DNA from 3 places in the Clostridium intestinale genome. Region 1 is predicted to be linked to each of the others. Evidence: predicted binding sites of a transcription regulator. Region 1 holds the regulator's gene; each other region holds the start of a gene.
The links. The regulator Rex, encoded in region 1, represses fermentation and respiration genes when NADH is low (regulators of the CRP and FNR family bind a similar motif). The targets are predictions, from matches to a motif close to ATTGTTAANNNNTTAACAAT.

Region 1 (11,112 bases):
ATGAAATTATCTAACTAAGGAGGGATATTTTGATTAAAGAATTTGTAAAATATTATAAGCCACATAAAAAATTATTTGCTATTGATATGTTCTGTGCATTTTTAGTATCAATATGTGATTTATTTTATCCTATGATTACCAGAAATATAATAAATGATTATGTACCAAATCAAAATTTAAGGTTACTTGTTGTTTGGAGTATAACCTTAATATTTATATATGCATTAAAATTAGTCTTAAACTATTTCATTCAATATTGGGGACATGTAGTTGGTGTAAGAATGCAAGCTGACATGAGAAAAAAGATTTTTAAACATCTACAAAAGCTTCCATTCAATTATTTTGATAATAATAAAACTGGTGTTATAATGTCTAGAATAATGAATGATTTAATGGAGATATCAGAATTAGCACACCATGGTCCAGAGGATTTATTTATATCATTAATAATGCTTATAGGATCATTTATAGTTTTATGTACTATAAATATACCACTGACACTTATAACTTTTGCATTTATACCTGTTTTAATATGGTATGCAATAAAGAAAAGAATTAAAATGAATGATGCTTTTAAGAAAACTAGAATAGAAATAGGGGATGTAAATGCGTCATTAGAAAACTCTATTGCAGGAATAAGAGTATCAAGGGCTTTTACTAATACTAAATACGAAATAGATAAATTTCAAGTAGGTAATAATAAATTTAGAAAAGCAAGAGAATATGCATATAAAGCTATGGCAGAATTTTATTCTGGAATGTTCTTTATTGTTGATATACTTAGTCTAATAGTATTAAGTATAGGCGGGTTCTTTACATTCAAAGGATATATAACCATTGGTGATTATGTTGCATATTTATTATATATAAAACTTTTTATGGATCCGATAAAGAGATTGATAAATTTTGTTGAGCAGTTACAATCAGGAATGACTGGATTTGAAAGATTCCAAGAACTTATGGCTGAACAAGAAGAGGAAGATTCTGAAAAAGCTACTGAGATGGGAACTGTAGACGGAAATATAGAATTTGAAGGTGTTAGTTTTAAATATGATGACGAAGAAACACATGTATTACAAGATTTGAATCTAAATATAAAATCTGGACAAACAGTTGCATTAGTTGGTCCATCTGGTGGAGGAAAAACTACTCTCTGTCACTTAGTTCCTAGGTTCTATGAACTTGATGGAGGTATAATAAAGATTGATGGAGTAGATATAACTGCTGTTAATAGAGAATCTTTAAGAAAAAATATAGGAATAGTTCAGCAAGATGTATTCTTATTTACTGGAACTATATTAGAAAATATTCTTTATGGAAATCCAGAAGCTTCAGAAGAAGAAGTAGTTGAGGCTGCTAGAAGAGCTAATATACATGAGTTTATTATAAATTTACCTGATGGATATAATACTTATATTGGAGAAAAAGGATTAAAGCTCTCAGGTGGACAAAAACAAAGATTATCAATAGCTAGAGTGTTTTTAAAGAACCCTAAGATACTTATTTTAGATGAAGCTACATCTGCACTTGATAACACAACTGAGATGATAATACAAAAATCATTAGAAGAACTAACAATAGGTAGAACAACATTAATAGTAGCTCACAGACTATCAACGATAAAGAATGCAGACGAGATTGTTGTATTAACACCAGAGGGAATAGCTGAAAAAGGAACTCATAAAGAGTTAATAAAAAATGATGGGATATATGCTTCTTTATATAGTCTTTCAGAAAGATAGAAAAATACTGCTATATTGAGAAAAACGAAGATATTTGATTTAATAGCTAGTTATAGTAAGATTTAAAGTTTAATAGTTAAATATATAGTTATTGAAGAAAATAAGTGTAAGTAATATACTTTAGATGAATTAAATATAGAGGTGTTTTTATGTTATTTAATATGAGCATTATAATTATAATGTTAGGAATTATTTTTACTATTATGGGTTTAAGAAGAGCTGATAAATATTAAAAGTCATAATTCGATTTATATTGACAAACTATGATATTTTAAATATAATCTATTTGGTTGAGAATACTTTCAGGCATAAGGGAGTAGCTACAGGAATTTCCTGTTTTAGATTATCAACAATTAGGTTTGAATCTTAATTAAAATTGTGAGACTTATATATAGCAAGGGTTGAGCTATATATAAGTCTCATTTTTTAATATAATAATTAGATTTTATACAGTAGTAGTTGGGGGAGTGTATACTCTTTGAGCAAGCTCATCATCCAGCATATAAAGTGCAGCAGGATTTTCTATTGATCTTTTTAACTTCTTTATAAGCTTGTTAAAAGTATCTTCCTCTTCAACTTGTTCATCTATAAACCATTTTAATAAACTTATAGTTGCATGTTCTTTTTCTTCTGTAGCTAAATCTGTTAGATTGTAAATTCTTTTTGTAACACCTTGTTCGTGTTCATAGGCAGTTTCAAAAGCATGGATTACACTATCAAAACCTAAAAGTGGTTGTTCAATAGTTTTAAGTTTAACTTCTCCATTTTTTTGAAATATGTAATCATAGAACTTCATAGCATGAGAAAGTTCTTCTTGGGCCTGAACTCTGAAAAAATTAGCGAAACCAGGTAAATCTAAAGTTTCACAATAAGCAGACATAGCTAAATAGCTATAAGAAGAATAAAGTTCATAGTTTACTTGTTCATTTAAAGCGGCTTGTAATTTATCACTTAACATTAAAACACCTCCAAAATATTCTTTAGTTAAATTATACTATTTGAAGAATTATTATTCAATAATTATGAGAAAAGTAGTATTACTATAAGTTTAAAACAAAAGTTTTGTTATTAAATGGATATTGATATATAATAATTAGTATAGTAATAATTATATTAAACATTTACAATACTAGATAATATGCAGTATTTGTGATAAAATAGTATAGTTAAGAATTAATATAGGGTATTTATGATAAATATACTGATAATTCTATTTAAGAATATAAATATGAGTAAAAATATATAATAATTTCACAATTTAGAATTTGACATTTGGTGTATAGAGAAATATTGAAAGAGGTGCGAATATGGAAAAGAAAAAAAATATATCAATGGCAGTTATAAAAAGATTGCCTAAATACCATAGATACTTAGGAGAGCTTCTAAGAAATGACGTGGATAGAATAAGCTCAAAAGAATTAAGTGAAAAGATAGGTTTTACAGCATCACAAATACGTCAAGATTTGAATTGTTTTGGAGACTTTGGACAGCAAGGTTACGGATACAATGTTAGAGAACTTCATGCTCAAATCAGTTCTATCTTAGGATTAAATAAAGATTATAATACAATAATAATAGGTGCTGGTAATATAGGTCAGGCAATTGCTAACTATAGATTTGATAGATTTGGGTTTAATATAATTGGTATTTTTGACGCAAATCCTAAACTTGTAGGAATAAAAATAAGAGACATAGAGATACAAGACATAGATAGAGTACCTGAATATTTGAAAAATAATATAGTTGATATAGGGGTAATATGCGTACCTAAAAATAATGCTCAAAAGGTATGTGATAAATTAGTTCAAGGAGGAGTTAAAGGTATATGGAATTTTGCTCCTATTGATTTAGATGCCCCAGAGGATATAACAATAGAAAATGTTCACTTAAGTGAAAGTGTGCTTACATTAATATATTTATTGAATGAAAAAGATCAATAGAGAGGGAAACCTCTCTTTTTTTTATTAAAAAAACTGTGAATTTATTTGACACAGTATTATCAATATGGATAGGATGAATTTTATATTAAATACAATTTTATCCTGGTAAGAGATAAAACAGCTTTGATATTAATTTATTTAATAGAGAAAAATGCCATAAAAGCCTTGCAAATAACTTTTATACATATTATAATCATATTGAAGTCAAAGAGTTGGTCATTTTTTTTGAAATTAATTGTTATAATATTAACAAAGAGTTAATAAAACGGTTATATAATTTAACAAAAAACCAATAATTTGTCTGAAATTGTATAATGAAACCTACTAAAAATTTAGCTTTACATTTTAAGGAGGATTACCACCATGGAATTAAAAAATGTTACTCTTGAAAAGAAAGAAAGAGTTGCGGTAGTGACTATCAATAGACCAAAGGCTTTAAATGCTTTAAACTCAGAAACATTAAAGGATTTAGACGTAGTTATTAACGAATTAGAAAATGATAAAGACTGCTATGTAGTTATTTTAACAGGTGCTGGTGAAAAGTCATTTGTTGCAGGCGCAGATATTTCAGAAATGAAAGATTTAAACGAAGCACAAGGTGAAGAATTCGGTGTTTTAGGCAATAAAGTTTTTAGAAGATTAGAGAATTTAGACAAGCCAGTAATAGCTGCTATATCAGGTTTTGCTCTAGGTGGAGGTTGTGAACTTGCTATGTCATGTGATATAAGAATAGCATCTGAAAAAGCAAAATTCGCACAACCAGAAGTTGGTCTAGGAATAACTCCAGGTTTTGGTGGAACTCAAAGATTACCAAGATTAGTTGGATTAGGAAAAGCTAAAGAATTAATTTATACATGTGACATTATTAAAGCTGACGAAGCATTAAGAATTGGATTAGTTAATAAAGTTGTTCCTCTAGAAAATCTTATGGAAGAAGCTTTTGCTATGGCTAATAAAATAGCAGAAAATGCACCTATAGCAGTTAAGCTATGCAAAGATGCAATAAACAGAGGAATGCAAGTTAATATAGATGAAGCAATAGCAATAGAAGCACAAGATTTCGGAAAATGTTTCTCAACAGAAGATCAAAAAGAAGGAATGAATGCTTTTATCGAAAGAAGAGCTAAAAGCTTCCAAAACAAATAATTAAGGTACGAATTAAGGAGGTAAAAATATGAATTTCGCATTGACAAAAGAACAACAATTAGTAAGACAAATGGTTAGAGAATTTGCATTAAATGAAGTAAAGCCTATAGCAGGTGAAATTGATGAAACAGAAGAGTTTCCAATGGAAAACACTAAAAAGATGGCTAAACTTGGAATGTTAGGTATTCCATTTAAAAAAGAATATGGTGGAGCTGGTGGAGACACCTTATCATATATAATGACAGTAGAAGAATTATCAAAGGTATGTGGAACTCACGGAGTTATAGTTTCAGCTCATACTTCATTATGTGCATGTGTAGTTGACGCATTTGGTAATGCAGCACAAAAAGAAAAATATCTTCCAGCATTAGCTAAAGGTGAAAAACTTGGTGCTTTCGGATTAACTGAACCAGGTGCTGGTACAGATGCATCAGGACAACAAACTACTGCTGTTTTAGATGGAGATAATTATATATTAAACGGATCAAAAATATTCATAACAAATGGTGGAGTTGCAGAAACTTTCATAATATTTGCTATGACAGATAGAAGCAAAGGAACAAAAGGAATATCTGCTTTCATAGTAGAAAAAAGCTTCCCAGGATTCTCAATAGGTAAATTAGAAAACAAGATGGGTATAAGAGCATCTTCAACTACAGAACTTATCATGGAAAACTGTATAGTTCCAAAAGAAAACTTATTAGGAGCTGAAGGAAAAGGCTTTGGTATAGCAATGAAAACTCTTGATGGAGGAAGAATTGGTATAGCTGCTCAAGCATTAGGACTTGCTGCAGGAGCTTTAGAAGAAGCAATTGCTTACATGCAAGAAAGAAAACAATTTGGTAGACCACTTTCAGCATTCCAAGGATTACAATGGATGATAGCTGATATGGATGTTAAAGTAGAAGCTGCAAGACAACTTGTTTATAAAGCTGCATGGCTTAAAGATCAAGGGATTCCATATTCATTAGATGCTGCAAGAGCAAAATTATTTGCGTCAGAAGTAGCTATGGAAGTAACAACTAAAGCAGTTCAAATATTTGGTGGATACGGATATACTAAAGAATATCCAGTAGAAAGATTAATGAGAGATGCTAAGATAACTGAAATCTATGAAGGAACTTCAGAAGTTCAAAGAATGGTTATCGCTGCAAATGTTATAAAGTAATTAAGGGAGGCTTAATAATATGAAAATAGTAGTTTGTTTAAAGCAAGTTCCAGATACAACAGCTGTAAGAATAGATCCAAAAACAGGAACACTTATAAGAGATGGAGTTCCATCAATTATAAATCCAGAAGATAAACACGCATTAGAAGAAGCATTAGTTCTTAAAGAAACTTACGGAGCAACAGTTACAATAGTAAGTATGGGACCTCCACAAGCAAAGGATGCTTTAAGAGAAGCATTATCTATGGGAGCAGATGAAGCTATATTAATAACTGATAGAGCATTTGCAGGATCAGATACGCTTGCAACTTCAAAAGCATTAGCAGGAGTTTTAAAGAAATTAGAATACGATATAATATTTGCTGGAAGACAAGCGATTGATGGAGATACTGCACAAGTTGGACCAGAAATAGCTGAACATTTAAATATTCCACAAGTAACTTACGTTCAAGAAGTAAAAGTAAATGGTGATTTATTAACTATAAACAGAGCATTAGAAGATGGATATGAATTAGTTGAAGTAAAAACACCAGTATTATTAACAGCAATAAAAGAATTAAATAAACCAAGATATATGAACATCGCAAGTATATTTGATACTAAAGATGCTGAAATAAAAGTTTGGTCAGTGAATGATATTGATGTAGATAAAGCTGAGCTTGGATTGCCAGGTTCTCCAACTAAGGTTAAGAAATCTATGACTAAGGAAACTAAGGGAGCTGGAGAATTAGTTGAAAAACCAGCAAAAGAAGCAGCTAGTTACGTTTTAGAAAAATTAAAAGAAAAACACTACATCTAATATTAGGAGGTAAGAGTAATGAGTAATATAGCAGATTACAAAGGAGTTTGGGTTTTCGCTGAGCAAAGAGAAGGAGAACTTCAAAAGGTTTCTCTTGAATTATTAGGCGAAGGTAGAAAAATTGCAGATAAATTAGGAGTAAAACTTACGGCTTTACTTCTTGGAAATAATGTATCAAATTTAGTAGAAGAATTAGCTACTCATGGAGCAGACGAAGTTTTAGTAGCTGAACATGAATTACTAACTCATTATACAACTGACGGATATACAAAGGTTATTTGTGACCTTGCAAATGATAGAAAACCAGAAATATTATTTATAGGAGCTACATTTGTAGGAAGAGATTTAGGTCCTAGAGTAGCAGCTAGATTAACAACTGGATTAACAGCAGACTGTACTTCATTAGATATAGATGAAAATGGAAAGTTCTTATTAGCTACAAGACCAGCTTTTGGTGGTAACTTAATGGCTACTATAGCTTGTCAAGATCATAGACCACAAATGGCTACAGTAAGACCTGGTGTTTTCTCAAAATCAGAAAAAGCTGGAAACAATGCTGAAATAATAAAAGTTGACGTTAAACTTACACAAGAAGATGTAAGAACAAAAGTTATAGAAATAGTTAAAGAGAAAAAAGATATAGTTGATATAAGTGAAGCTAATTTCATAGTTTCTGGTGGTAGAGGAGTTGGATCTAAAGAAAACTTCAAACTATTAGAAGAATTAGCAGAAGCTTTAGGTGGAACTGTTGGTGGTTCAAGAGCAGCTATAGAAAAAGAATGGTTAGATAAAAATTTACAAGTAGGTCAAACAGGAAAAACAGTTAGACCAACTATATATATAGCATGTGGTATATCAGGAGCTATACAACACGTTGCTGGTATGCAAGATTCCGATTTAATAATAGCAGTAAACAAAGATGCTAATGCACCTATAATGAAGTTAGCTGACTATGCTATAGTTGGAGATTTAACAAAAGTTCTTCCAGAATTAACAGCTCAAGTAAAAGCATTAAAAGAAAATGCATAATTGTTAATTACCTAAATTTAGGTTACAATAATATAGGGGGAGAAATCCCCCCCTTAGAAAATACCTTAAAATAATGGAGGTTAGTAATATGGAAAAGATTTTTGTTCTTGGTGCAGGTACTATGGGAGCAGGTATTGTTCAAGCGTTTGCACAAAAAGGTTTTGAAGTAATAGTAAGAGATATTAAAGATGAATTTGTAGATAGAGGACTTGCTGGAATTCAAAAGAATGTTGAAAAGTTAGCAGCAAAAGGAAAAATAACTGAAGAAGATAAGGATGCAATCCTTTCAAGAATTTCAGGAACTACTGATTTAAATTTAGCAGCTGATTGTGATTTAGTTGTTGAAGCAGCAGTAGAAAACATGAAGATTAAAAGAGAAATATTCGCTCAATTAGATGAGATTTGTAAGCCAGAAACTATTTTAGCTTCAAATACTTCATCTCTTTCAATAACAGAAGTAGCAGCAGCTACAAAAAGACCAGATAAAGTTATAGGAATGCATTTCTTCAACCCAGCACCTATAATGAAATTGGTTGAAGTAATCAGAGGAATGGCTACTTCAAATGAAACTTTTGAAGCAGTTAAAGAAGTTTCTGTAGCTATTGGTAAAGAACCAGTAGAAGTAGCAGAAGCTCCAGGATTTGTTGTAAACAGAATCCTTATCCCTATGATTAATGAAGCAGTAGGAATACTTGCAGAAGATATTGCTTCTGCAGAAGACATAGATACAGCTATGAAACTTGGTGCTAATCACCCAATGGGACCTTTAGCATTAGGAGACCTTATAGGTCTAGATGTTTGTCTAGCTATCATGGATGTACTTTACACTGAAACAGGTGACACTAAGTACAGAGCTCACTCACTTCTAAGAAAGTATGTTAGAGCTGGATGGTTAGGAAGAAAGAGTGGAAGAGGATTCCACAACTACAACGCTTAATTTAGCTTACATTTTACCACTATATAAATCCAAAGAATCCCCTTGCAATTTATTGCAGGGGGATTTTTTATTACAGCTAAATAAATTTTAGGGTATAATTTATATTAAGAATATAAAAACAGGAGAAAACTATGAAAATTAATGAATGGCAAATGAATATATTTGACTCTTTGTATGATGGAGTACTTATAGCAGATAGAGAGTTCAAGGTTGTATATATAAATCCAGCATATACTAGAATTACAAATGTAAATTATGAGGATATAATAGGAAAAGAAATAAGTGAAGTTAGATTAGGAAGTAAACTACCAGAGGTAATTTCAAGTGGAAAGAAACTAATAGGGATTAAAAGAAAGGTTTCAGGTATAGAGTATATAGTTAATATAGTTCCTATAATAGAGAATAATGATATAGTCGGCGGCATTTCTATATTGAATGAAATTAACGATATATATAAATTAGTTGAGGAATTAAGAAAGTCAAATGATATAATAAAGGATTTAAAAGATAAAGTTAAAAATATAGGAAATCAAGCTAGATATGTTTTTGACGATATAGTTGGAGAAGATCTTAAGACAATTGAAACAAAAGCACTTGCGATTAAGATAGCAAAAAAAGATTTAAATGTTTTAATAACTGGAGAAAGCGGAACTGGAAAAGAGCTTATTGCGCAGGCAATACATAATGAAAGTGAAAGAAGGAATAAGCCCTTTGTAGCTATAAACTGTGCAACTTTAGAAAGTAACTTTTTAGAGAGTGAGTTATTTGGATATTCTGAAGGTGCATTCACTGGAGCAAAAAAGGGTGGTAAAAGAGGACTGTTTTTAGAAGCCAGTGGTGGAACTCTATTTTTAGATGAGTTATCAGAGATGGATTATAAACTTCAAGCAAAACTATTAAGAACTCTTCAAGAAAATATTATTAGACCTATAGGAGGAGTATCGGAAATTCCTATTGATGTCAGAATAATAGCAGCAACCAACAGAAACTTAGAAACAATGATAGAAAACAATGCATTTAGAAGAGATTTATACTATAGAATAGCTATATTTACAGTAAACTTGCTTCCTTTAAGAGAAAGAAGAAAAGATATAATACCTCTATCAAAGAATTTTTTAAAAAGAATTGAAAAGAAATTCAGAAAAGATTTATCTCTAAATGAAGAAGTGTTGAAGTTACTAGAAAGTTTTAAGTGGTCAGGTAATGTGAGAGAGTTAAAAAATGCAATAGAATTTGCGGCAATGATGACTGAGGATAATGAAATAAAAATCAGTGATCTTCCCAAAAAGATTCAGGAGGAAGGGTTTATACATAATCTAATTCCTATTAAAACTTTAGAGGATATAATAAAAGAAACTGAAAAAAATGAAATTGAAAAAGCAATAAAACTATATGGAGATACTGTTGAAGGGAAAAAATTAGCCGCAAAGGCTTTAGGAATTTCTTTAGCATCTTTATACAATAAAATTAAATAACGAGAGAGTATAACCTCTTTCTAGAATATTAGAAACTTTAAGGAATGATTTCTAATATTTTAGAAAGAGGTTTATTGTATATATTTACAGAGCTTGTAAAAGGATTTCACAAAGTTATGATAATAAGTTTCTAAAATTTTAGAAATTCATAAACAATATAGAAATAAAAATCAGAGAAACAGTGCAGTTTAGCAGTTAAAAACTTTGGCATAATACTTGCTTATATAGATATATGTGATTGCAGTAAAGGAGGGTTAGTTTTGAAAAAAGTTAGAGTAGGATCTGGAGCAGGATATGGTGGAGATAGAATAGAGCCAGCTGTAGATATTATGACTTATGGAAATCTAGACTATATAATTTTTGAATGCTTAGCTGAAAGAACTATATCTTTAGCACAGCTAGAAAAATTAAAAGATAAAAATAAAGGGTATAACGAACTATTAGAATATAGAATGGAAAAAATAATACCTTTATGTGTAGAAAAAAAGGTCAAAGTAATTACTAATATGGGTGCTGCAAATCCATTAGCAGCAGCAGAAGTTGTAAAAAGAATAGCAGAAGAAAAGAATATTAAAAATCTAAAAATAGCTGCAGTACTTGGAGACGATGTATTTAGTGAAATAAAGAGTTATATGGATTATGAAATTATTGAAACAGGTGAAAAAATTGAATCCATTAAAGATAAGATAATTTCTGCTAATGCCTATATAGGAGTTAAAGGAATAATAGAAGCTTTAGAAAATAATGCAGACATCATAATTACAGGAAGAGTAGCAGATCCTGCATTAGTATTAGCTCCATTAATTTATGAGTTTGGGTGGAAAGAAGATGAGTATGATAAACTTGCAAAAGGGATAGTGGCAGGACATTTACTAG
Region 2 (11,112 bases), 380 kb from region 1:
ATGTTGAACTTATAAAATCATTAAATTATAAAGGAAAATTAAAATCAGTACTTCATACAGAAAATAACTCTTTTTCTGATGCAGTTATACCTGAAAAAGTTAATTTATTGTATGGAGAAGACCATATAACAGAAAATCTTTTAGGGCTTAAGTTTAAAATATCACCTTTTTCATTTTTCCAAACTAACTCTAAAGGTGCTGAGAAGTTATATTCTCTAGTAAGAGATTTTATGGGAAGTGGAGAAGATAAAGTAGTTTTTGATCTATATTGTGGTACAGGAACTATAGGTCAGATAACAGCTCCTAAAGCTAAAAAGGTTAGAGGAATAGAGCTAATCGAAGAAGCTGTAGTTGCTGCTAATGAGAATGCTAAACTAAATGGACTAGATAACTGTGAGTTTATAGCTGGAGATGTAGCTAAAGTAATAACACAGTTAAAAGATAAACCAGATATAATAATATTAGATCCTCCAAGAAGTGGAGTACATCCTGTTGCACTTAAATATGTAGTGGATTTTAAAGCTCAGGATATTATATATGTAAGTTGTAATCCTAAGACTTTAGTTGATGATTTAAAATATTTAATAAATTCTGGATATAAAGTTCAAAAGACTTTATGTATGGATATGTTTCCTAACACGCCACATGTTGAGACTATTGTTAAGTTAGCTAAGAAATAGATAATAAGCTATGTCTTATATTAAAAGTAAAAATAGTAAAAGATTTTAAAGAGCCACCAATCCATAAGGTTTGGTGGCTTTTTTGTGAAAAAATCTCCACATATTTAAGAGAATTATATACTTTTAAAACATATAATTATTAAAAAATAATAATTATTTGATATAGTTTATAATAAGTAAATATGATAAAATTTTAATATAAGATGATGAACTTTTTAGTCAACTAGGTTGGGGGAGGAGAATAATGGAGAGTTCTAAACCAAAAATATTGATAGTAGAAGAATCGGAAGGTAGTGAATCAGCTGCCTACTTATCGAAGGATTTATATGATGTCAATGAAGCAGATAATTTAGAAAGTATACTTAAATTAACTAATTTATACTCTCTAGATCTTATTTTATTGGATTTGACTATGGTGAGCTTAAATGGATATGAGCTTTTAGCGGAATTAAAGTTTATAAATCAAGTTAAAGATATACCAGTTATTTTAATAACTGAAAAAAGCGATGATAATTTATATAAAGGCTTTGAATTAGGAGCTGTAGACTATGTAGTTAAACCTATAAATCCTATACTTTTAAATGCTAGAATTAAAAATAATATAATTGTAAGACAATCACAAAACTTCCTTAGAGATAAAAATAAGTTTCTTGAAATGGAAATAGATAGACGTACTAAAGAGGTTGCTTTAATACAAGAGGTTTCAATTATGGCAATGGCGTCCTTAGCGGAGACTAGGGATAATGAAACTGGACAACACATATTAAGAACAAAGCTTTATGTTAACGAATTAGCTAATTTACTTAGTAAAGATGAAAAATATAAAAATTATTTAACTAAAGAAACTATAGATCTTATGGTTGCATCTTCTCCATTACATGATATAGGGAAGGTTGGTATTCCAGATGATATTTTGTTAAAAGCGGGACCTCTTACAAAAGAAGAGTTTGAGATTATGAAGACTCATACTATGATTGGAAAAGAAGCAATAGTAAGAGCTGAAAGGATATTAAATAAGCCGGAAACTTTCTTAAAGTTAGCTAAGGAAATTGCTCACTACCACCATGAAAAATGGAATGGTAGAGGATATCCAGAGGGATTAGCTGGTGAAAATATCCCTATTTCTGCAAGAATTATGGCAGTTGCGGACGTGTATGATGCATTAACAAGTAAGCGTGTGTATAAAGAAGCTTTTTCTCATGATGAATCGGTGGAGATAATTTTAAATGATAGTGGTATACATTTTGATCCAGGAGTAGTAGAGGCATTTGTACAATTAAAGGACAAGTTTAAAGCTATTGGAGAGAGATGTAGAGATTAAAAATGAGAAAATCCTTCTAGGGCTTAAAGGGCTTAGAAGGATTTTTATAACAATATTGAGAGGAGAATAAAAGTGAAAGTATTATATGGTACAACTAATCCAGCAAAGATTGAATATATGAAGGAAATTCTTAAAGGATTAGATATAGAGATTGTTGGATTAAAGGATGTAGATTTAAACATAGGAAATGTAGAAGAAGTAGGTAATAGTCCACTAGAAAATGCAAGGATAAAAGCTATCAATTATTCTAAATATGTTGATATGCCTGTATTCTCCTGTGACACAGGATTATATATTAATGGACTTGAAGTAAATAAACAACCTGGAGTTTATGTTAGGAGAATACAGGGAGAAGAATTAAGTGATGAAGAAATGATAACATATTATAGCCATCTTGCAGAAAGTTTAGGAGGACAAGTTGATGCTAAATATATGAATGCTATATGTTTAGTGGTAAATGGAAGTGAAATTTATGAGTATGATGGAGAAGATATAGCTTCAAGGGAATTCATAATAACTAAAGATCCTCATAATATTAGAACTAAGGGGTTTCCGCTAGACTCAATATCTATAGATATAAAAACTAAAAAATATTTTGTTGAATTAGATGAAGAGAATGATGATGAATACATAGAAACTAACACAGATGCATATAGGAGTTTTTTTAAAACATCGTTAAAAATAAAACAAAGTTATTGACAAAATAGACAAAGTGGTCTAAAATCTAACTAAAGGAGAGATTTTATGGGGAAATTTACAAAAGGAGAACAATCTAAAAATAGAATAATAGAGTGTGCTGCAAATCTCTTTATTATGAAAGGCTATAATGCAACAGGAGTTAATGATATCTTAGAATTAGCTGAATTGCCAAAGGGATCTTTTTATTTTCACTTTGCTAGTAAAAAAGCATTAGCTATTGAAGTATCAAAGTATTTTGATGAGAAAATAAATGGATGGGTAGAAAATCTTTCTAAAGAAAAAGCTTGGAAGGAATTTATAGAATCTTTACTTAACGAGATGATTAGAGGCGCAGAAGTGGATGAACATTTTGGATGTCCATTTGCCGTACTTGGGTTAGAAATAGCATTTTCAGAGCCTGATATATCAGAGTATTATTTAGATGCTATGAAAAAACTTATAGATAATTTCAAAAATATCTTTATATTTTCAGGATTAGATGCATTTAGGGCGGATGATTTAGCCAATAAAGCTTTTTCAATATATGAAGGTTACTTAGTGTATTATAGAATAAGTAAGGATATTGATGTTTTAAAAAAAATGAAGACAGATCTAAAAGAATTGTATTAATTAATAAAGATTATAAAAGCAAAATTTTATAATCTAATTTTTAAAAATGAAAATAGACAAATTAGTCTATTAATAATTGTTAAAAAAATAACTATATATTGAGGAGGAGTTTAAAATGAAAGAAGTAGTTATTGTTAGTGCAGTAAGAACAGCCATTGGAGCATATGGAAAAAGTCTTAAGGATGTTCCAGCAGTTGAGTTAGGTGCTAAAGTTATAGAGGAGGCAGTAAGAAGAGCTGGAATAAATCCAGAGGAAGTTAATGAAGTTTTTTTCGGTAACGTACTTCAAGCTGGATTAGGACAAAATCCAGCAAGACAATCTGCTATAAAAGCAGGTTTGCCTGTAGAAGTTCCAGCATTAACTATAAATAAGGTATGTGGATCAGGACTTAGATCAATAAGTCTAGGGGCTCAAGTAATTAAAGCTGGGGATGCTGAGGTCGTTGTTGTGGGTGGAATGGAAAACATGTCTCAATCACCATATTTATTAAATAATTCTAGATGGGGATATAGAATGGGTAATGGTGAGTTGATAGATGAGATGTTAAAAGATGGACTAACTGATGCTTTTAATAATTATCATATGGGTATAACTGCTGAAAATGTAGCTGAACAGTGGGATGTAACAAGAGAGGAACAGGATAGATTTTCACTTGAGTCACAATTAAAGGCAGAAAAGTCTATAAAATCTGGAGAGTTTAAAGAGGAGATAGTTCCTATAACAATAAAAACTAAAAAGGGTGATATTATTTTTGATACTGATGAATTCCCGAGATTCGGGAATACTATAGAAGCATTGAACAAACTAAAGCCTATATTTAAAGAAAATGGAACAGTTACAGCAGGAAACGCTTCTGGAATTAATGATGGTGCAGCTGCTTTGGTATTAATGAGTGCAGATAAGGCAAAAGAATTAAATATAAAACCTTTAGCCAAAATTATTTCTTATGGATCAGCTGGACTAGATCCGTCAATTATGGGATACGGGGCTTTTTATGCAACTAAGATAGCTTTAGAAAAAGCTAATCTAAGAAGTGAAGATATAGATTTAATTGAAGCAAATGAAGCATACGCATCTCAAAGTATAGCTATTTCAAAAGACCTAAACTTCGATAAAGCTAAAGTAAATGTAAATGGAGGAGCGATAGCACTAGGACATCCAATAGGTGCATCTGGAGCGAGAATAGTAGTAACTTTATTACATGCTATGAAGAAAAGGGATGCTAAAAGAGGATTAGCTACTTTATGTATAGGTGGGGGAATGGGAACAACATTAATTATAGAAAGTGTATAATTAATAGAAGAAATGTGCATATTAATAACATGCACATTTTATTATTTCAACATAAAAATTTAGCATACAATCATTCAATAAAATTGTCAAAACAATTATACATTAATTATAGGGAATATTAAGTTAAATATACGTTATCTTAAAAAAGAATAGAAAAACAGTTAAATATTAGATAAAATATTAGTAGTTATATTAATAATTTTAAAAAATAACTTGAAATAGGATAATAGTAGTGATATAATCAATATATATTCTTTAAATGGTAAGTAAATAATTGAACAACAATATTTTCGGTAAGTACTTAATTTAAATGTACTATACTATTGAAGAAATTTTATTGCTGAATTTTTACAAATATTTTAAGAAAATAAAATTTTGGAGGTACTCATCAAATGAATGGTACAGTTAAATGGTTTAATAGAGAAAAAGGATTCGGTTTTATAACTGGTGAAGATGGAAAAGATGTATTTGTACATTTTTCTCAAATAAAAATAGATGGTTATAAGACACTTGAAGAAGGTCAAGAAGTTTCTTTTGACGTTGCAGAAGGACAAAAAGGACCACAAGCAGAAAACGTAACTATAGCTAGATAGTTAAATTCAAACCTTTAAGAAATTTTTCTTAAAGGTTTTTTTATTGCAATTAATTAGTCTTTTTTACTTTATTAAGGTAAGAGAGACTTTTTTTTTATACATTCATATATTAAATTAAGAGAACTAAATTGATAAAACTAAAATAATAAAAACATTGGAGGAATTAAAATGATTAAAATTAAACATATTTTAGAAACAATATCATTATGTATAGAATTGATGTTTTTTTCAAAAGTAACTTTAAATAAAGATAAAAGTTTATTTGAAGAAGTAGAAAATTGCGGTGTTAAGATAAGATAGAAAATGAAAATGTTAATTTAGGAATAAAAAATATAATTAAATTATTTATAAGAGAAAAAAAGAATAATTAAATGTTAAAATTCATAAAAAATTATGTGTAATGTGTCAAATAAATCCTAAATATGGTATTGTATTTATATCGTACATTTAGGAGACGCTGATATATCTATAAGGCCTCTCTATGAAGGGGAGATTAGGGTGCGGTTATTAAAAACTCGGGGTAAGTTTAAAAATAAATTAACTATTCTATTAGTTTCGGTAGTTATAATGGTTTCAACATTTCTAGGTGTTTTTCAATATATTTTAATTAAAAATACCTTAGAAGATAATTTTGTGCAGAGTAGGAGATTAGTAAGAGAAAGAGTGATGAACATACTGAGTTCATCAGATAAAATGCAATCAATATTGGAAAGTCAGTTAGAAGAACAAGGAAAACCTATATTACAAATGTTAAACGAGGCTTATGTTGACAGAGGAAATGTTGACTTTAATTTAGAAGATTATCTTGATAATAGATCAGATATAGATTTATATATAATAGATGTTAATGATACAGTAATTAGAAGTACTGACAGAAATGATTTAGGGTTAAAGTTTAAACCATGGTCAGATTTTACTTTGTTTTTAGAGAAGGTTAGAGCGGAAAAAAAGTTTGTTTCTTCAAGAGTAAGCTTATCCATAAAAAAGTCTGAAATGAAGAAGTATTGCTATTTACCAAGTGAGGATGGAAAATATATATTTGAGATTGGCTTTTCCATGGAGGAAGAAAATAAAAAATTAGATGGTATGGGACTTGATAACTTTGAAGAAGCTGTTGTTAAGGATAATAAATTTATAGATAGAATAATTTTATTTGATTATCAGGGAATATCTTATAAAAAAGATGGTGATAACAATAATATTTATGTAGGAGAAAAGAATTTAGCCTACTTTGAAGAATCAATTAAATCTATGAATGTAGTAGAGATTGTAGCAGATTTTAATGGGAGAAAATCTTATTATGATTATGTACCCTATGAAATAGTTGGGGCAAAGGGTGCAAATGAAAGAAATGTTGTTCAAATTGTTTATAATGATGCGGAACTTCAAAAAAGTCTAACTAATAGTAAAATGATTGTAATAGCGGTAGTTATATTAGGAACAATTATGGTGGCGGCATTTGGTTTTGTAAGAGGAAAGAAACTCATACATCCTATAGAACAAATTATAGATAGTGTAAATGAAATTTCTAGAGGTAATTTTAATATTAAGATAAATATAAACTCTGGAGATGAAATGCAGATACTAGGAAATAATTTGGAAAAGATGTCAATAGAGATTAAAAATCTACTAGATGAACAGTATAAAGATAAAGAAAATTTGGAGAAACAAAACTTGGAAATATTATCTCAAAAAGAGGAGATAAATGCATTATATGAAGAAACAACAGCCATGAATGAAGAGCTTACCGCCTTGCTTAAGGAAAATGAGAATAGTTATTTTGAAACAGTTAGAGCCTTAGCTAATTCTATTGAAGCAAAGGATTCTTATACAGGTGGACATTGTGAAAGAGTTATGAAGTATTCTTTAGGAATAGCGGATCAATTAGAGCTAAGTGATTATGAAAAAAATAAATTAAGATTTGGTAGTATTTTGCACGATATTGGGAAAATAGGAATACCAGAAAAAATACTTAATTACTCAGGTCACTTTTCACAAGAAGACTATGAAGTTATGAAAAAGCATCCTGAAATTGGTGCAAATATTTTAAGAGAATTAAGTTTTCTTGATGAAAGTGTAAGAATAGTATATGAACATCATGAAAGAGTTGATGGAAGAGGATATCCTAGAGGATTGAAAGATGAGGAAATTGATATGTTAGCCAAAATAGTTTGTGTAGCTGATGCTTATGATGCAATGACAAGTAGTAGGCCGTATAGGAAGCAAGCTATGACAAAAGAAGCTGCTATAGATGAATTAATTAAAAACTCAGGAACTCAGTTTGATAAAACTGTAGTTGATGCATTTGTGGAATATTTAAAGAATGAAGATTTAGGAAAATAAAAAATGGCTGAGGCACTAAATAATTAGTATCTCAGCCATTATCATGTAATTTATTAGTTTATAGCTTTTTTTCTTCTTTTTATTAATACATATGCAATAAGAATGAGGACAGCAGCTACTACTAAATAGTCAGCTATATGTAACCATGAACGGATTATAGTCCAATTTTGACCCATTGCGTATCCAGCATAACCTAAAAGTATGCTCCATAGTAATGACCCTATAAAAGTATAAAACACAAATTTATTAAAATTCATTTTACTTATACCAGCAGGTAAAGAGATAAAGGTTCTAATTATAGGAAGTAATCTTGAAAAGAACGCTATTTTCTCACCATATTTATTGAAATAATTATCACTCATTTCTAAATGCGATTGTGATAATCTTAATTTTTGTGCATATTTCTCAACCAATGGTCTTCCACCTTTTGCACCTATATAATAGATAAAGATAGAGCCGAAAGTTCCTCCTAAAGTTCCTATAATTATTACTATTATAAGATTTAGTTTATTTCCTACATAAGCCTCAGAAGCTAGATATCCACCAAATGGTAAAATAGCCTCGCTAGGGATAGGAATACAAGCACTTTCTAATGCCATAAGAGCGAATATTCCGAAGTATCCAAGTTTTCCAAGGACATATATAGCCCAATTCACTATTAATTCAATCATTTCTATTTATATCTCCTTAACTTCAAATATATTATATTATGACACAAAGTTTGTGAATAATCTAATTAATTAATTATTAAGATAGCCATTGTCATATTTTCTTAATGATTAATATTATATTTATACTTTAAAAATGAATTTATATTCAATAATTAAGCAATTAATGGTAAAAAACGAATAAATATAATTAAACTTTAAAAAAAATAAACAACATATAATGGAAAAGAATAATGAGTATTATAATGTAGTTCTTTATCTAAACACCATTTTCAATATTGATTTGAATTTATAAATCGGTAGAAAAAATATCATTATGGACTAAATTTTGCAATAAAACTTGCAAGAAAATATATATTTATTAAAAAAACTTGAATAAAACTATCATTTATGATATTCTATGAATAAATATAAAATGGATATGAGACAAAGGAGTCGAATTATCTCTGTGAGGTTTTAGGCTCCTTTTTTAAATATGTATGATAATGTATATATATTTATTGAGGCAGTAATGAATAAGGGGGAGTCATATTTGATTAGTTTAAAGAAAGTAAACAAACACTTCGGTAAACTTCATGTATTGAAAGATATAGATTTAGAAGTTAAATCAGGTGAAAAGTTAGTGGTTATAGGTCCAAGTGGTTCTGGAAAAAGTACTCTTATAAGATGTATGAATTATTTAGAAGAACCTTCTTCAGGAAATGTTATAGTCGATGGGGTAGACTTAACAGTAAAAAAAGCACCTGTTGCAAAAGTTAGACAATCTGTAGCAATGGTGTTTCAGGGATTTAATTTATATCCGCATAAAACGGTTTTAGAAAACTTAACTTTAGCACCTATTAAAATACAAAAGGTACCTAAAGCAGAATCAGAGAAGACAGCTCTTGAGTATCTTGATAGGGTTGGGTTAAAACATAAAGCGAATGCTTATCCTTCACAACTATCAGGTGGACAACAACAAAGGGTAGCAATAGCAAGGGCATTAAATATGCATCCTAAGGTAATACTGTTTGACGAACCAACATCTGCTCTTGATCCAGAAATGATTCAAGAAGTTCTAGATGTTATGGTTGGGTTATCTCATGAGAATATAACCATGGTTGTAGTTACTCATGAAATGGGTTTTGCACGTGAAGTTGCAGACCGAGTTATATTTATGGATGGTGGAGAAATAATTGAGGAAGGAAGTCCTGAACATTTCTTTAAAAATCCAACACATGAAAGAACAAAATTGTTTTTAAGCAAAATATTAAGATAATAATTTAAAAGGGGGATTAAAAAATGAAAAAATTATCAACTATTCTTGTGCTAGCTTTATCAGTAGCACTTGCGGGATGTTCTACTGGAGGAAAAACAACTGGAGATGGAGGCACAAAAGACGAGGTACAAGCTATAAAGGATAAGGGAACTTTGAAAGTTGGGGTAAAGGTTGATGTTCCTAACTTTGGATATAAGGATCCTTCAACTGGAAAAATAGAAGGTTTTGAAATTGATATAGCTAAAGCAGTAGCTAAAAAAATTCTTGGAGATGAAAATAAGGTTGACCTTCAAGCTGTTACGGCTAAAACAAGAGGTCCTTTGCTTGATAGTGGAGAAGCAGATATGATAGCGGCTACTTTTACAATCACTGAAGAAAGAAAACAAAGTTACAATTTCTCAGAACCATACTTTGTAGATGCTGTTGGACTACTTGTTAAAAAGGATTCTGGAATTAAGTCTTTTAAGGACTTAGATGGTAAAAAGATAGGGGTTGCTCAAAGTGCTACTTCAAAAACTGCTCTACAAGCAGAAGCTGATAAACTTGGAATAAAAGTAGAATTCTCAGAATTCGCTAGTTACCCAGAAATAAATACTGCATTAACTTCTGGTAGAGTAGATTGTTTCTCTGTTGATGGATCTATCTTATCTGGATATGTGAATGATAGTACAGAAATATTGCCAGACAAATTTTCACCACAAGATTATGGTATAGCCTCTAAGAAAGATAATACTGCACTTGCAAAAGTTATTGACGATACAATTAAAGAATTAAAATCAAATGGAGAATTAGATAAGTTGAAGACTAAGTGGGGTCTTAAGTAATGACAGGACCATTTGCGTGGTTTAAATGGGAGGCTCTTTTTAAAGATTGGACAATATTTAGAGACGGTTTCCTAACAACATTAACAGTATCTCTCTTAGGGTTAGCTTTAGCTCTGGTATTAGGAGTATTTTTTGGTATGTTATCAGCTTCTAAGATTAAAATCTTTGAAGTAATAAGTAGAGTGTATGTAGAATTTATTCAAAATACACCATTAGTAATTCAAGTATTCTTTTTATTTAATGCGTTACCTTTAATAGCTAATATAGTGTTGCCAGTAAAAACAATAGGAATATTGGCAGTAGGAATATATCATGGAGCATATATTGCAGAGGTTGTTAGAGCTGGTATATTATCTATAAATAAAGGCCAGCTAGAGGCTGCTTTTTCTCAAGGATTTAACTATTGGGAAGCTATGAGGTATATAATATTACCTCAAGCTAAAGTAGTTATGTTACCTCCATTAACTAATCAGGCTGTTAACTTAGTTAAAAATACTTCAGTTTTAACTATGATAGCTGGAGGAGATTTAATGTATAGATCTGACTCCTGGGCTAATGAAAAAATGTATTATGGACCTGCTTATGTAATAACAGGATTGTTATATTTAGCAATATGTCTACCTTTAGCGACTTTAGCAAGAAAGCTTGAGTCGGCTGATTATAATAATGTTCAACATGTAGTAGAGGATGAACCAGAACTAAGTTATAAGAGGGAGGCGACAGCATGATAAAAGAAGTGTTAAATCCTGTTAATATTAAGTTTTTGCTACAAGGTTTTTCGTTAACTCTCTATATATCTGTAATATCAATACTTTTAAGCATA
Region 3 (11,112 bases), 1.9 Mb from region 1:
GGCAACCATGAAAGGAATACCAGTAATAGCTCATGAATCTGATATAACTCCTGGTCTTGCAAACAAATTAAGTGCACCTTTTTGCAATAAGCTTTGTGTAACGTTTCCAGAAAGTATTAAGTATATAAAAAAAGACAAGGGAATATTGACTGGATCTCCTATTAGAGAAGAAATTCTAGAAGGAAACAAAGAAAAAGGTAAAAAAATAGCAGGGTTTACAGATGATAAAGAAATTATATTAATTATGGGTGGAAGTTTAGGTTCTCAAATAATTAATAATGCTGTTAGAGGAAATCTATCAAAACTTCTGAATGAATTTAATATAATTCACATATGTGGCAAGGGAAATATAGATAAATCTCTAGAAAATTATAGAGGATATAGTCAGTTTGAGTATGTTTCTGATGAACTTCCTCATCTTATGAAGGCTTGTGATTATGTTATATCAAGAGCTGGATCAAACTCTATTTTTGAATTTTTAGCTTTAAGAAAACCAATGCTACTAATTCCTCTATCTAAAAAAGCAAGTAGAGGGGATCAAATACTTAATGCAAATTCATTTAAAAAGTCTGGATTCTGTTTAACCTTAGAAGAAGAGGAGTTAAATGAAACAACTCTTATTAACTCAATAAATGATTTAAAAAATAATAAGACTAAGCTAATATCCACTATAAAAAATAGTTCTATGGAAAGTGGAGTTAATAATGTAATTAAGGTCATATTGGGTAGTATTAAAAAATAATATAGTGGTTTATGTAGATAAGAAAGTAGATTTTATTTCCTGGGAAAAGTTTGTGAATTTAGTATAATAGGAATAATTAAAATATTAAGAAAATTAGAATAATCTAGAGATATACAATAAATTTTAGCTATAAAGACAAATTATCGAGCAATATAGAGTATATTGGAGAAATATCCGTAAATATAAGGCTAATACCCAAATACTTTTAATTATGAACTAATTTTTAACTTAACTGATAATATGAAACTTGCAAAATAAATCCTTTGTTATATAATATTTATGTAAGCTTTAAGAAGGCATAAATTAGCAAAATACAATCTTGTTAACATTTTAACAAACCAAGAGGTGATTAAGATGAAAAAAATTAGCATTATTTATTGGAGTAATGGTGGAAATGTTGAGGTTTTAGCTAATGCTATAAAAGAAGGTGCAGAGAAGCTAGGAGCAATAGTAAATATAAAACTAGTTTCAGAAGCTAACATATCAGATGTTATTGAAGCAGATGCAGTAGCTTTAGGAAGTCCTTCTATGGATAGTAATAGAATAGAACAAAAGGAAATGGAACCGTTTGTTAAAGAACTTAAACTAATACCTAATGATAATAAAAAAGTTGCTTTATTTGGATCATATGGTTGGGATGATGGAGAATTCATAAATGAATGGAATTTAAGAATGAAAGATTATGGATTCAATGTTATAGGAACACTAGCTGTAAAAGAATCGCCAGAAGATAGTGAGCTAAAAATTGCAATAGAATTAGGAAAAAAGCTTGCGGAAAACTAGTCTGTTTATATATATTTCAGAATTAATGTGTATTTTGAGGTATATTAAATAAATATCTAAGTTGAATAGAAAGAGGGGTCAACACGATGAGAAAAATGAAAACTATGGATGGTAATGCAGCAGCAGCTCATATAGCTTATGCATTTACCGAAGTTGCAGCGATTTACCCAATAACTCCTTCATCACCTATGGCAGAAAATGTTGATGAGTGGGTTGCCCAAGGAAGAAAGAATCTCTTTGGACAAACAGTTAAAGTTATGGAAATGCAATCAGAAGCAGGAGCTGCTGGAGCAGTTCACGGTTCACTACAAGCTGGTGCATTAACTACTACTTTCACTGCTTCTCAAGGTCTATTATTAATGATTCCTAATATGTATAAAATTGCAGGAGAATTACTTCCAGGAGTACTTCACGTATCAGCTAGAGCATTAGCTACATCAGCTCTTAACATATTTGGTGATCACCAAGACGTTATGGCAGCTAGACAAACTGGTTTTGCTATGCTTGCAGAAGGTTCAGTTCAAGAAGTTATGGATTTAGCAGCTGTTGCCCATTTAACAGCTATTAAAACAAGAGTACCATTCTTAAACTTCTTTGATGGATTCAGAACATCTCATGAAATTCAAAAAATTGAAGTTCTTGAATATGATGAATTATCTAAGTTAGTAGATTGGGAATGTGTAGACAGTTTTAAAAGAAGAGCTTTAAACCCTGATCATCCTGTAACAAGAGGTACAGCTCAAAATGCTGATATCTATTTCCAAGAAAGAGAAGTAGTTAACAACTACTACAACAACTTACCAGATACAGTTGAAAGCTACATGGCTGAAATAACTAAATTAACTGGTAGAGAATATCACTGTTTCGATTACTATGGTGCACCAGATGCTGATAGAGTTATCATAGCTATGGGTTCTGCAACAGATGTATGTGAAGAAACTATAGATTATTTAACAGCAAAAGGAGAAAAAGTTGGTTTAGTTAAAGTAAGACTATTCAGACCTTTCTCAAATGAAAGATTATTAGCTGTTATTCCAAAAACTGCTAAGAAGATAGCTGTTTTAGATAGAACTAAAGAACCAGGATCAGCTGGGGAACCATTATACTTAGACGTTAGAAATGCATTCTTTGGAAAAGAAGATGCACCTGTAGTTGTTGGTGGTAGATTTGGTTTAGGATCTAAAGATCCAAATCCAGCACATATTGCTGCAGTTTATGCAAACTTAGCAAAAGCTGAACCTAAAAATGGATTCACAATAGGAATTGTTGATGACGTTACTAACTTATCACTAGATGTAACTGAAGATATCGATGCTACACCAGTAGGAACTACAGCTTGTAAGTTCTGGGGATTAGGATCAGACGGTACAGTTGGTGCTAATAAGAGCGCTATTAAAATCATTGGAGATCATACAGAAATGTATGCACAAGCATATTTCTTCTATGATTCTAAAAAATCAGGTGGTATAACTGTATCTCACTTAAGATTTGGTAAAAAAGCAATTAAGTCACCATACTTAATAAACAAAGCTGACTTCGTTTCTTGTTCTAACCAATCATATGTTAATAAGTACAATGTACTTGATGGATTAAAACCAGGTGCAACTTTCTTATTAAACACTATATGGTCTCCAGAAGAATTAGAAACAAAATTACCAGCTTCATATAAGAAATTTATAGCTGAAAACAACATTAAGTTCTACACTATAAATGCTGTTAAAATAGCTCAAGAAATAGGTCTTGGTGGAAGATTCAACATGATAATGCAATCAGCTTTCTTTAAGCTTGCTAGCATAATACCAGTTGAAGATGCTGTTAAGTACTTAAAAGATGCTGTTGTTAAGTCATACGGCAAAAAAGGTGAAAAAGTTGTTAACATGAACTATGCTGCTATTGATAGAGGAATCGAATCAATCGTTGCTATAGATGTACCTGAAAGCTGGAAATCAGCTGTAGAAGCAGAAGCTGCTGTAACTGCTGTACCAGAATTCATAAAGAAAATAGTTGAACCAATGAACAGACAAGAAGGAGATAAACTTCCTGTATCTGCATTCTTAGGAATGGAAGATGGTACATTTGAAAATGGTACTGCTGCTTACGAAAAGAGAGGAATAGCTATAAACGTTCCTGAATGGCAAGCAGATAAATGTATTCAATGTAACCAATGTTCATATGTTTGTCCTCATGCTGTAATCAGACCATTCTTATTAAACGAAGAAGAAAAGAATGCAGTACCAGAAGGATTAAAATTAGTTCCAGCTAAGGCATTAAAGACAGAAACTCCATTATCATACACTATGGCTGTAAGCCCACTAGATTGTACTGGTTGTGGAAACTGTGCTCAAGTATGTCCAGCACCTGGAAAAGCATTATTAATGAAACCACAAGAATCTCAACATGTTGAGATCGAAAGATGGGATTTTGTAACTAAGAAAGTAGCTGCAAAACCAAACCCAATGAATAAATTAACATTAAAAGGAAGCCAATTTGAGCAACCATTACTTGAGTTCTCTGGTGCTTGTGCTGGTTGTGGAGAAACTCCATACGCTAAGCTTGTAACTCAATTATTTGGTGATAGAATGATGGTAGCTAATGCTACTGGATGTTCATCAATTTGGGGAGGATCTGCTCCTTCAACTCCATACACTAAGAATCATCAAGGATATGGTCCAGCTTGGTCTAACTCATTATTTGAAGATAATGCTGAGTTTGGATTAGGTATGTTCTTAGGAGTTAAAGCTCAAAGAGAAAGATTGGAAGAACAAGCTAAGAAAGCAATAGAAGCTGGTGTATCTGAAGAAGCTAAAGCTGCTTTAGAAGACTGGTTAACTAATGTTAACAGTGGAGAAGGAACTAGAACAAGATCAGAAAGAGTTGTTGCAGCTCTACAAGGTGAAACTAACGAATTCGCTAAAGAATTATTAAAGAATAAAGACTACTTAACTAAGAGATCTCAATGGATCTTTGGTGGAGACGGTTGGGCTTACGATATAGGATTTGGTGGATTAGACCATGTTATTGCATCAGGAGAAGATGTAAACATACTTGTATTTGATACAGAAGTTTACTCAAACACTGGTGGTCAATCATCTAAGTCAACTCCAACAGCTGCTATAGCTAAGTTTGCTGCATCTGGTAAGAGAACTAAGAAGAAAGATCTTGGAATGATAGCTATGAGCTATGGTTATGTATATGTTGCTCAAATTTCTATGGGAGCAGACAAGAACCAAACTCTTAAAGCTATAGCTGAAGCTGAAGCTTATCCAGGTCCATCATTAATCATAGCTTATGCTCCATGTATAAACCATGGATTAAAAGCTGGTATGGGTAATTCTCAATTAGAAGCTAAAAAAGCTGTTGATTGTGGATATTGGGGTATGTATAGATTTAACCCAACATTAAAAGATGCTGGTAAAAATCCATTTACCTTAGATTCTAAAGAACCTAAAGAAGACTTTAAAGAATTCTTAATGGGTGAAGTTAGATACTCATCTCTTGCTAAGGCATTCCCAGAAGCAGCTGATGCTTTATTTGAGAAAACTTACCAAGATGCTATGGAAAGATTAGAATCTTACAAGAAATTAGCTAATCAATAATAAATAATCAATAAAAGGGGTCTAGAGTTTCTAGATCTCTTTTTTTAATTTTTAAATGTTAAGAATATGTTAAGTAAGTAAATGGAATTTAACTTAAGAATGCAAAAAAATATGCACAAATACTAAAAAAAAGCATTTATATAGGCTAAAAAATAACAAATAGATAAATGTAAATGTTTTTTAACGCAAGAATAACAAACTTATACCAAGCTTAATATTCTTAATATAGATTTAACAATGGAGGATTATTATAAGATAGTATTACTATATACATAAGGAGAGGACAGATATCATGTTTAATTTTTCACCTAAAAATGATAAGTTTTATGATTTATTTATCGAGTTTACTAGTATTATAGAAGAGGCCTCAAATGAACTTACGTTATTGTCAAGAAACGTAGAGAATGCAGAAGATATAAGCTTAAGATTAAAGGATATAGAACATAAAGGTGATGACTTAGTTCATAAGATTTTAGAAGAACTAAATAATAGTTTTATAACTCCACTTGATAGAGAGGATATATTATTAATAGTTAAAAGACTAGATGATGTCGTTGATAATATAGAGGACATAGCTGGAAGATATCTTATGTACGATATAAAAACTAGTAGAGAAAAAAGCTATACTATAGTGGACCTTATAGATGAATCTTGCAAAAAGATGAAGGATTTATTTATAAAGTTACAAAACTTTAAAACTGATGACAGTATTTATAAGGTAATATCAGAATTAAATCTTTTAGAAACAAAAGGTGATTATGCATACAGAGATGGTATGAGAGAACTTTTTACAACAGAAGTAAATAATATTGAAATTATAGTTTGGAAAGATTTATATGAAAAGCTAGAAAAAACATTAGACTCCTGTGAAACCTTAGCTAATGTTGTTGAAGGAGTTGTAATGAAGCATGCTTAATTCTACTCAACTAATAACTATAATAATAGTTATATTAGCGTTAGCATTCGATTTTATAAATGGATTTCATGATACAGCTAATGCAATAGCTAGTTCAGTAACTACAAGAGCACTTTCTCCACAGAAGGCAATTTTAATGTCAGCAGGCTTAAATTTTATAGGAGCGCTTGTTAGCACAAAGGTTGCAACAACTATTGGTTCAGGAATAATACATGATGGTGGAGCACCTATAAAAGTAGTTTTAGCAGCCATTATTGCAGCTATCATATGGAATTTAATTACTTGGTATGTTGGTATTCCAAGTAGTTCTTCTCATGCTCTTATAGGAGGATTAATAGGAGCAGCTATAGCATTTTCAGGAAGTATACATACAGTAAATTGGGCTACTTTCTTTATTAAAGTAGTTTTGTGGTTATTTTTATCACCTGTTATAGGATTTATATTTGGATACATAGTCATGACCACGATAAACTGGATTTTTAGAAAAACTAAACCTGCAAAAGCTACAAGAGGATTTTTAAAAGCTCAGGTTTTATCAGCAGCTTTCCTTGCATTTAATCATGGAAGTAATGATGCTCAGAAATCAATGGGAATAATATCTTTAGCACTGTTTAGTGGTGGTGTGATAGGAAGTTTCCATGTTCCATTATGGGTTAAATTAGCCTGCGCAACTGCAATGGCATTAGGAACCTCTGTAGGTGGATGGAGAATTATTAAGACCATGGGAAGTGGGATGGCAAAATTAACTCCGGCTTCAGGGTTTTCAGCTGATTTAACAAGCTCAGCGGTAATATTTACTGCTACCATGATGGATGCACCAGTAAGTACTACACATATAGTATCTACCTCTATTATGGGAGTATCAGCAGCTAAAAGACTTTCAGCTGTAAGATGGGGAGTAGCAAAAAATATTGTTACAACTTGGGTGGTAACAATACCATCTTGTGCTCTAGTTGGAGCTATAGTTTCATTAATTGTAAATCACATATAAGATTATTTAACTCGGTAGAAATGCCGAGTTTTATTATACCTAAATAAAAAAACTCAGCCTAAGCTGAGTTTTTCATTTATCAGGAAGCTTTCTAAATTACCCATATAATTTAGAGCTTTAACATCTCTTCTATTTATAATAATTTTGAAGTTTGGATTTATGTTTAAAATTTCTTCAATCAATGAAAAAGTTTTTTCACCGCCATTGCCACCTTGAGTACAAAAAAGGCTAATTGAATTAATATCTTCTTTGTATTTATTAATAAAAGTTCTAATAGCTGGTGGTATGTGTGAAGCCCATACTGGAAATCCTAATATTATATGATTAAAGTGTTTTGGATTATTTGAAATAGGAGCAATTTTTGTTTCTTTTCCAGTTATAGCTTCATAACTATTAGTTAAAAAACTAAAAATTCCTTTTCTTTTTTTCCAATCTATAATTTCTTCAATGGGACAGTTTAATAAGTCCGATAGGTCTTGGGCTACTGATGCAGTATTTTTTGTCCTTGAGTAATAATAAATGATACTACTGGCACTTTCCATTTCTTTCCCCCTAAAATATTAACTTAAATACTATTATAACAGAGATTTTTAAGAAGTAAATGATATAATTAACTACTTAAGTTTTATATCCATGGAAAATTTAGTATAATTTAATAAAAGAAATTTAGGTGGTGGTTGAGATTTATAGAATAAATGTTGTATTGTTTAATGACTTTGAAACTTTAGATGTATTTGGACCAGTAGAGATTTTTGGATGTGTTAAAGAAGAGTTCAAAATGAATTTTATATCTATGGATTCAGGTATAATAACAAGTTCACAGGGTGTAAGAATCCAAACAGATAAATATGAGTATTCTACAAAATATAAAGAGATATTGTTTATTCCAGGGGGAGCTGGAACTAGAAAAGGTGTTGAGGACTATAAACTACTAAAATATATTAAAGATATATCACTTAACTCAAAATATATATTAACTGTTTGTACAGGTTCTGCATTATTAGCTAAGTCAGGCTTACTAGATGGAAGAGAAGCAACTTCTAATAAAAGATCTTTTAATTGGGTTAAGGAGCAAAGTGATAAAGTATTGTGGATAAAAGAGGCCAGATGGGTAAAGGATGGTAATATATATACATCTTCAGGAGTTTCAGCAGGTATAGATATGAGTTTAGGGTTTATAGGTGATATCTTAGGAAGAGATGTAGCTTTAAATATATGTAATAGAATTGAATATATATGGAATGAAGATCCTAAAAAAGATTTATTTAAAGTTGAATAATAGAGAAAAAATTAATGACTTAATTATAAATGTATGCTATATTATTTTATATGTAAAATATTTTGATTATCAAAGTTTATTAAAAGAAAAGTAAGTTGGAGGATTAAAATATGAGGATTGAACCTAAGTTTAGAGGTTTTATATGTACAGCAGCTCACCCGATTGGCTGTGAAGAAAATGTTAGAGAACAAATAGAGTATGTGAAATCAAAAGGTGAAATTGAAGGAGCTAAAAACGTACTAATAATAGGAGCTTCTACTGGATATGGATTAGCTTCAAGAATAGTTGCAACTTTTTCAACAGGTGCTAATACTTTAGGAATAAGTTTTGAAAAAGAAGCTAGTGAAAAAAGAACAGCAACACCTGGCTGGTATAACAATAAGGCATTTGAGAAATTTGCAAAAGAACAAGGTGGGTTTCACAAAAGTATAAATGGAGATGCTTTTTCAAATGAAATAAAAGCAGAAGCTATTGAAGAAATAAAAAATAATATGGGAAAAATAGATTTAGTTATATATTCATTAGCATCACCTAGAAGAAAAGATCCTGTATCAGGAGAAGTTTATTCTTCAGTATTAAAGACTATAGGAGAAGACTTTAAAAGTAAGACTTTAGACTTCCATAGTTTTAAGATAAGTGACGTAGAAGTAGAAAGAGCAACAGAAGAAGAAATTCAAGGAACTATTAAAGTTATGGGCGGAGAAGATTGGAAGCTATGGATGGAAGCTTTAAAAGAAGCTGATGTATTAAAAGAAGGAGTAAGGACATTAGCTTACTCTTATATAGGTTCTGAATTGACTTATCCAATGTATAATAACGGAACTATTGGAATGGCTAAAAAGGATTTAGATGAAAAAAGCAAAGAAATAAACCTTATGCTAAAAGATCTAAAAGGTGAAGCCTATGTGTCTGTAAACAAAGGATTAGTAACTCAAGCATCTTCAGCTATACCTGTAGTTTCACTTTATATATCTATAATGTTTAAGGTTATGAAGGAAAAAGGAATACATGAAGGTTGCATAGAGCAATGTTATAGATTATTCTCTGAAAGATTATATGGAGGAGAATTAGCTCTAGATGAAGCAGGTAGAATTAGAATAGATGATCTAGAAATGAGAGAAGATGTTCAACAGGAAATCAAAGATATATGGGATAAAATTAATAGTGAAAATGTAAAAGAGTACTCAGATGCAGAAGGCTTTAGAGAAGATTTTCTTAAACTGTTTGGATTTGGGTTTGAAAATATAGATTACACTAAAGATGTTGAGATATAAAATAAAAAAAGTTGATTTGTTCTTAAAAATAATATAACATAAAGTTAAAAGAGAATATAACTTCAGTTCGTATATGCATGGAAATATGGTCCAAGTGTCTCTACCGGGAGCCTTTAAACTACCCGACTACGAACGTTATTTTGGTGTTTTTAACTTATGCCTATGAACTGAAGTCTTTTTAGTTCATAGGTTCTTTTTATTTTAGGAGGAAAAGTAATGGAATTATTAAAAAACAAAATAAGAGAAGAAGGAAAAGTTTTACCAGGAAATATACTAAAGGTTGATTCCTTTTTAAATCATCAAATGGATGTGAAACTTTTTAATGAGATGGGAAAAGAGTTTAAAAAAAGAATGGAAGGTAAGAAGATAGATAAGATACTTACTATAGAGGCTTCAGGTATAGGTATAGCTACTATATTATCGCAACACTTTGACTATGTTCCTGTAGTATTTGCTAAAAAGATAGCATCAGCTAATATGGATAAAGAAGTATACCATTCTAGAGTTCAATCTTTCACTAAAAATAAAATTTATGATGTAGTTGTTAATAAAAGATTTATAAATAAAAAAGAAAGAATACTTATTATAGATGACTTCTTAGCTAATGGATGCGCTGCTTGTGGATTAATAGATGTTGTTAGACAAGCTGAGGCTGAACCAGTAGCAGTAGGTATAGTTATAGAAAAGGGCTTCCAACCTGGAAGATCTGAAATAGAAAAGCAAGGAGTTCCAGTGGAATCTTTAGCAATAATAGATAAGTTAGAAGAGGGACAAGTTTACTTTAAATAAAAAGGAGACTTGTTCTCTTTTTTATTTAAAGTTATTAGGTTAACAAAATTTGTTTATTTATATAAATGTGTACATGTAGTTATTTAAAAAAATATGAATAATATAGGGGATTTTATAACATAATAAATATAATTACTAGTAAATAAGAATTATTTTCTGTTAAATTAGTAATGCTAAATAAATATATATCAGCATTATTCCTTAGAATATGTGGATATATCTAAAAACAATTAAAATAGTGCCATTAATAATATGTTATCTCGTTAAATATTTATTTAACAAATCAATATAAAATACCTATGTTAAATAATTAATTAATAAAATATAGTTGATTTTATTAATGATATAGCATATAATTATATTAAGAAGTAACAGATGAATAATAATATTTAAAAGGAGTTGAGAGTATGAACGTAATAAAGTATATGATCTCTAGGGAGTTTAGAAACGGATACTCCAAAGACTTGAGAGATAAGGTTAACAGCGAATTAGATTCTAACGAAAAGATATATAAAAAAAGATAGCCAGTCTAGGCTATCTTTTTTTATTCATAATAATACTAAAAGGGTAAATACTAGAATAGAAAATATTCAAACTTTTAGGAGGTTAGTATGAAAGTTACAAATGTTGAGGAACTAATGGAAAAACTAAGATTAGTTAGGGAAGCACAAAGAAAATTCTCATCTTTTTCTCAGGAAAAGGTTGATGATATTTTTAGGGCAGCAGCTATTGCAGCAAACAA

Region 2: P8F83_RS13300 (acetyl-CoA C-acetyltransferase) is a predicted target of Rex. The motif match lies at 3,385-3,404, and genes of this name have one in related genera.
Region 3: P8F83_RS00940 (DUF47 domain-containing protein) is a predicted target of Rex. The motif match lies at 5,341-5,360, and genes of this name have one in related genera.

The regions. Positions count from the first base shown of each region.
Region 1 is NZ_CP121166.1:2,944,183-2,955,294, reverse strand. Features, by position in the region: gene P8F83_RS15190 (ABC transporter ATP-binding protein) at 30-1,742, shown strand; gene P8F83_RS15185 (ferritin) at 2,188-2,700, opposite strand; gene P8F83_RS15180 (redox-sensing transcriptional repressor Rex) at 3,050-3,682, shown strand; gene P8F83_RS15175 (short-chain-enoyl-CoA hydratase) at 4,046-4,828, shown strand; gene P8F83_RS15170 (acyl-CoA dehydrogenase) at 4,857-5,996, shown strand; gene P8F83_RS15165 (electron transfer flavoprotein subunit beta/FixA family protein) at 6,016-6,795, shown strand; gene P8F83_RS15160 (electron transfer flavoprotein subunit alpha/FixB family protein) at 6,814-7,824, shown strand; gene P8F83_RS15155 (3-hydroxybutyryl-CoA dehydrogenase) at 7,913-8,761, shown strand; gene P8F83_RS15150 (sigma-54 interaction domain-containing protein) at 8,893-10,236, shown strand; gene P8F83_RS15145 (acyclic terpene utilization AtuA family protein) at 10,497-11,112, shown strand, end outside.
Region 2 is NZ_CP121166.1:2,568,983-2,580,094, reverse strand. Features, by position in the region: gene rlmD (23S rRNA (uracil(1939)-C(5))-methyltransferase RlmD) at 1-680, shown strand, start outside; gene P8F83_RS13315 (HD domain-containing phosphohydrolase) at 925-2,001, shown strand; gene P8F83_RS13310 (non-canonical purine NTP pyrophosphatase) at 2,074-2,700, shown strand; gene P8F83_RS13305 (TetR/AcrR family transcriptional regulator) at 2,746-3,309, shown strand; gene P8F83_RS13300 (acetyl-CoA C-acetyltransferase) at 3,425-4,603, shown strand; gene P8F83_RS13295 (cold-shock protein) at 4,996-5,196, shown strand; gene P8F83_RS13290 (hypothetical protein) at 5,365-5,496, shown strand; gene P8F83_RS13285 (HD-GYP domain-containing protein) at 5,863-7,539, shown strand; gene P8F83_RS13280 (DedA family protein) at 7,593-8,210, opposite strand; gene P8F83_RS13275 (amino acid ABC transporter ATP-binding protein) at 8,740-9,465, shown strand; gene P8F83_RS13270 (transporter substrate-binding domain-containing protein) at 9,489-10,289, shown strand; gene P8F83_RS13265 (amino acid ABC transporter permease) at 10,289-11,017, shown strand; gene P8F83_RS13260 (amino acid ABC transporter permease) at 11,017-11,112, shown strand, end outside.
Region 3 is NZ_CP121166.1:205,133-216,244, forward strand. Features, by position in the region: gene P8F83_RS00925 (undecaprenyldiphospho-muramoylpentapeptide beta-N-acetylglucosaminyltransferase) at 1-742, shown strand, start outside; gene P8F83_RS00930 (flavodoxin) at 1,097-1,525, shown strand; gene nifJ (pyruvate:ferredoxin (flavodoxin) oxidoreductase) at 1,612-5,121, shown strand; gene P8F83_RS00940 (DUF47 domain-containing protein) at 5,414-6,037, shown strand; gene P8F83_RS00945 (inorganic phosphate transporter) at 6,030-7,028, shown strand; gene P8F83_RS00950 (flavodoxin family protein) at 7,082-7,570, opposite strand; gene P8F83_RS00955 (DJ-1/PfpI family protein) at 7,699-8,307, shown strand; gene fabV (enoyl-ACP reductase FabV) at 8,418-9,581, shown strand; purine riboswitch at 9,629-9,730, shown strand; gene P8F83_RS00965 (xanthine phosphoribosyltransferase) at 9,798-10,370, shown strand; gene adhE (bifunctional acetaldehyde-CoA/alcohol dehydrogenase) at 10,982-11,112, shown strand, end outside.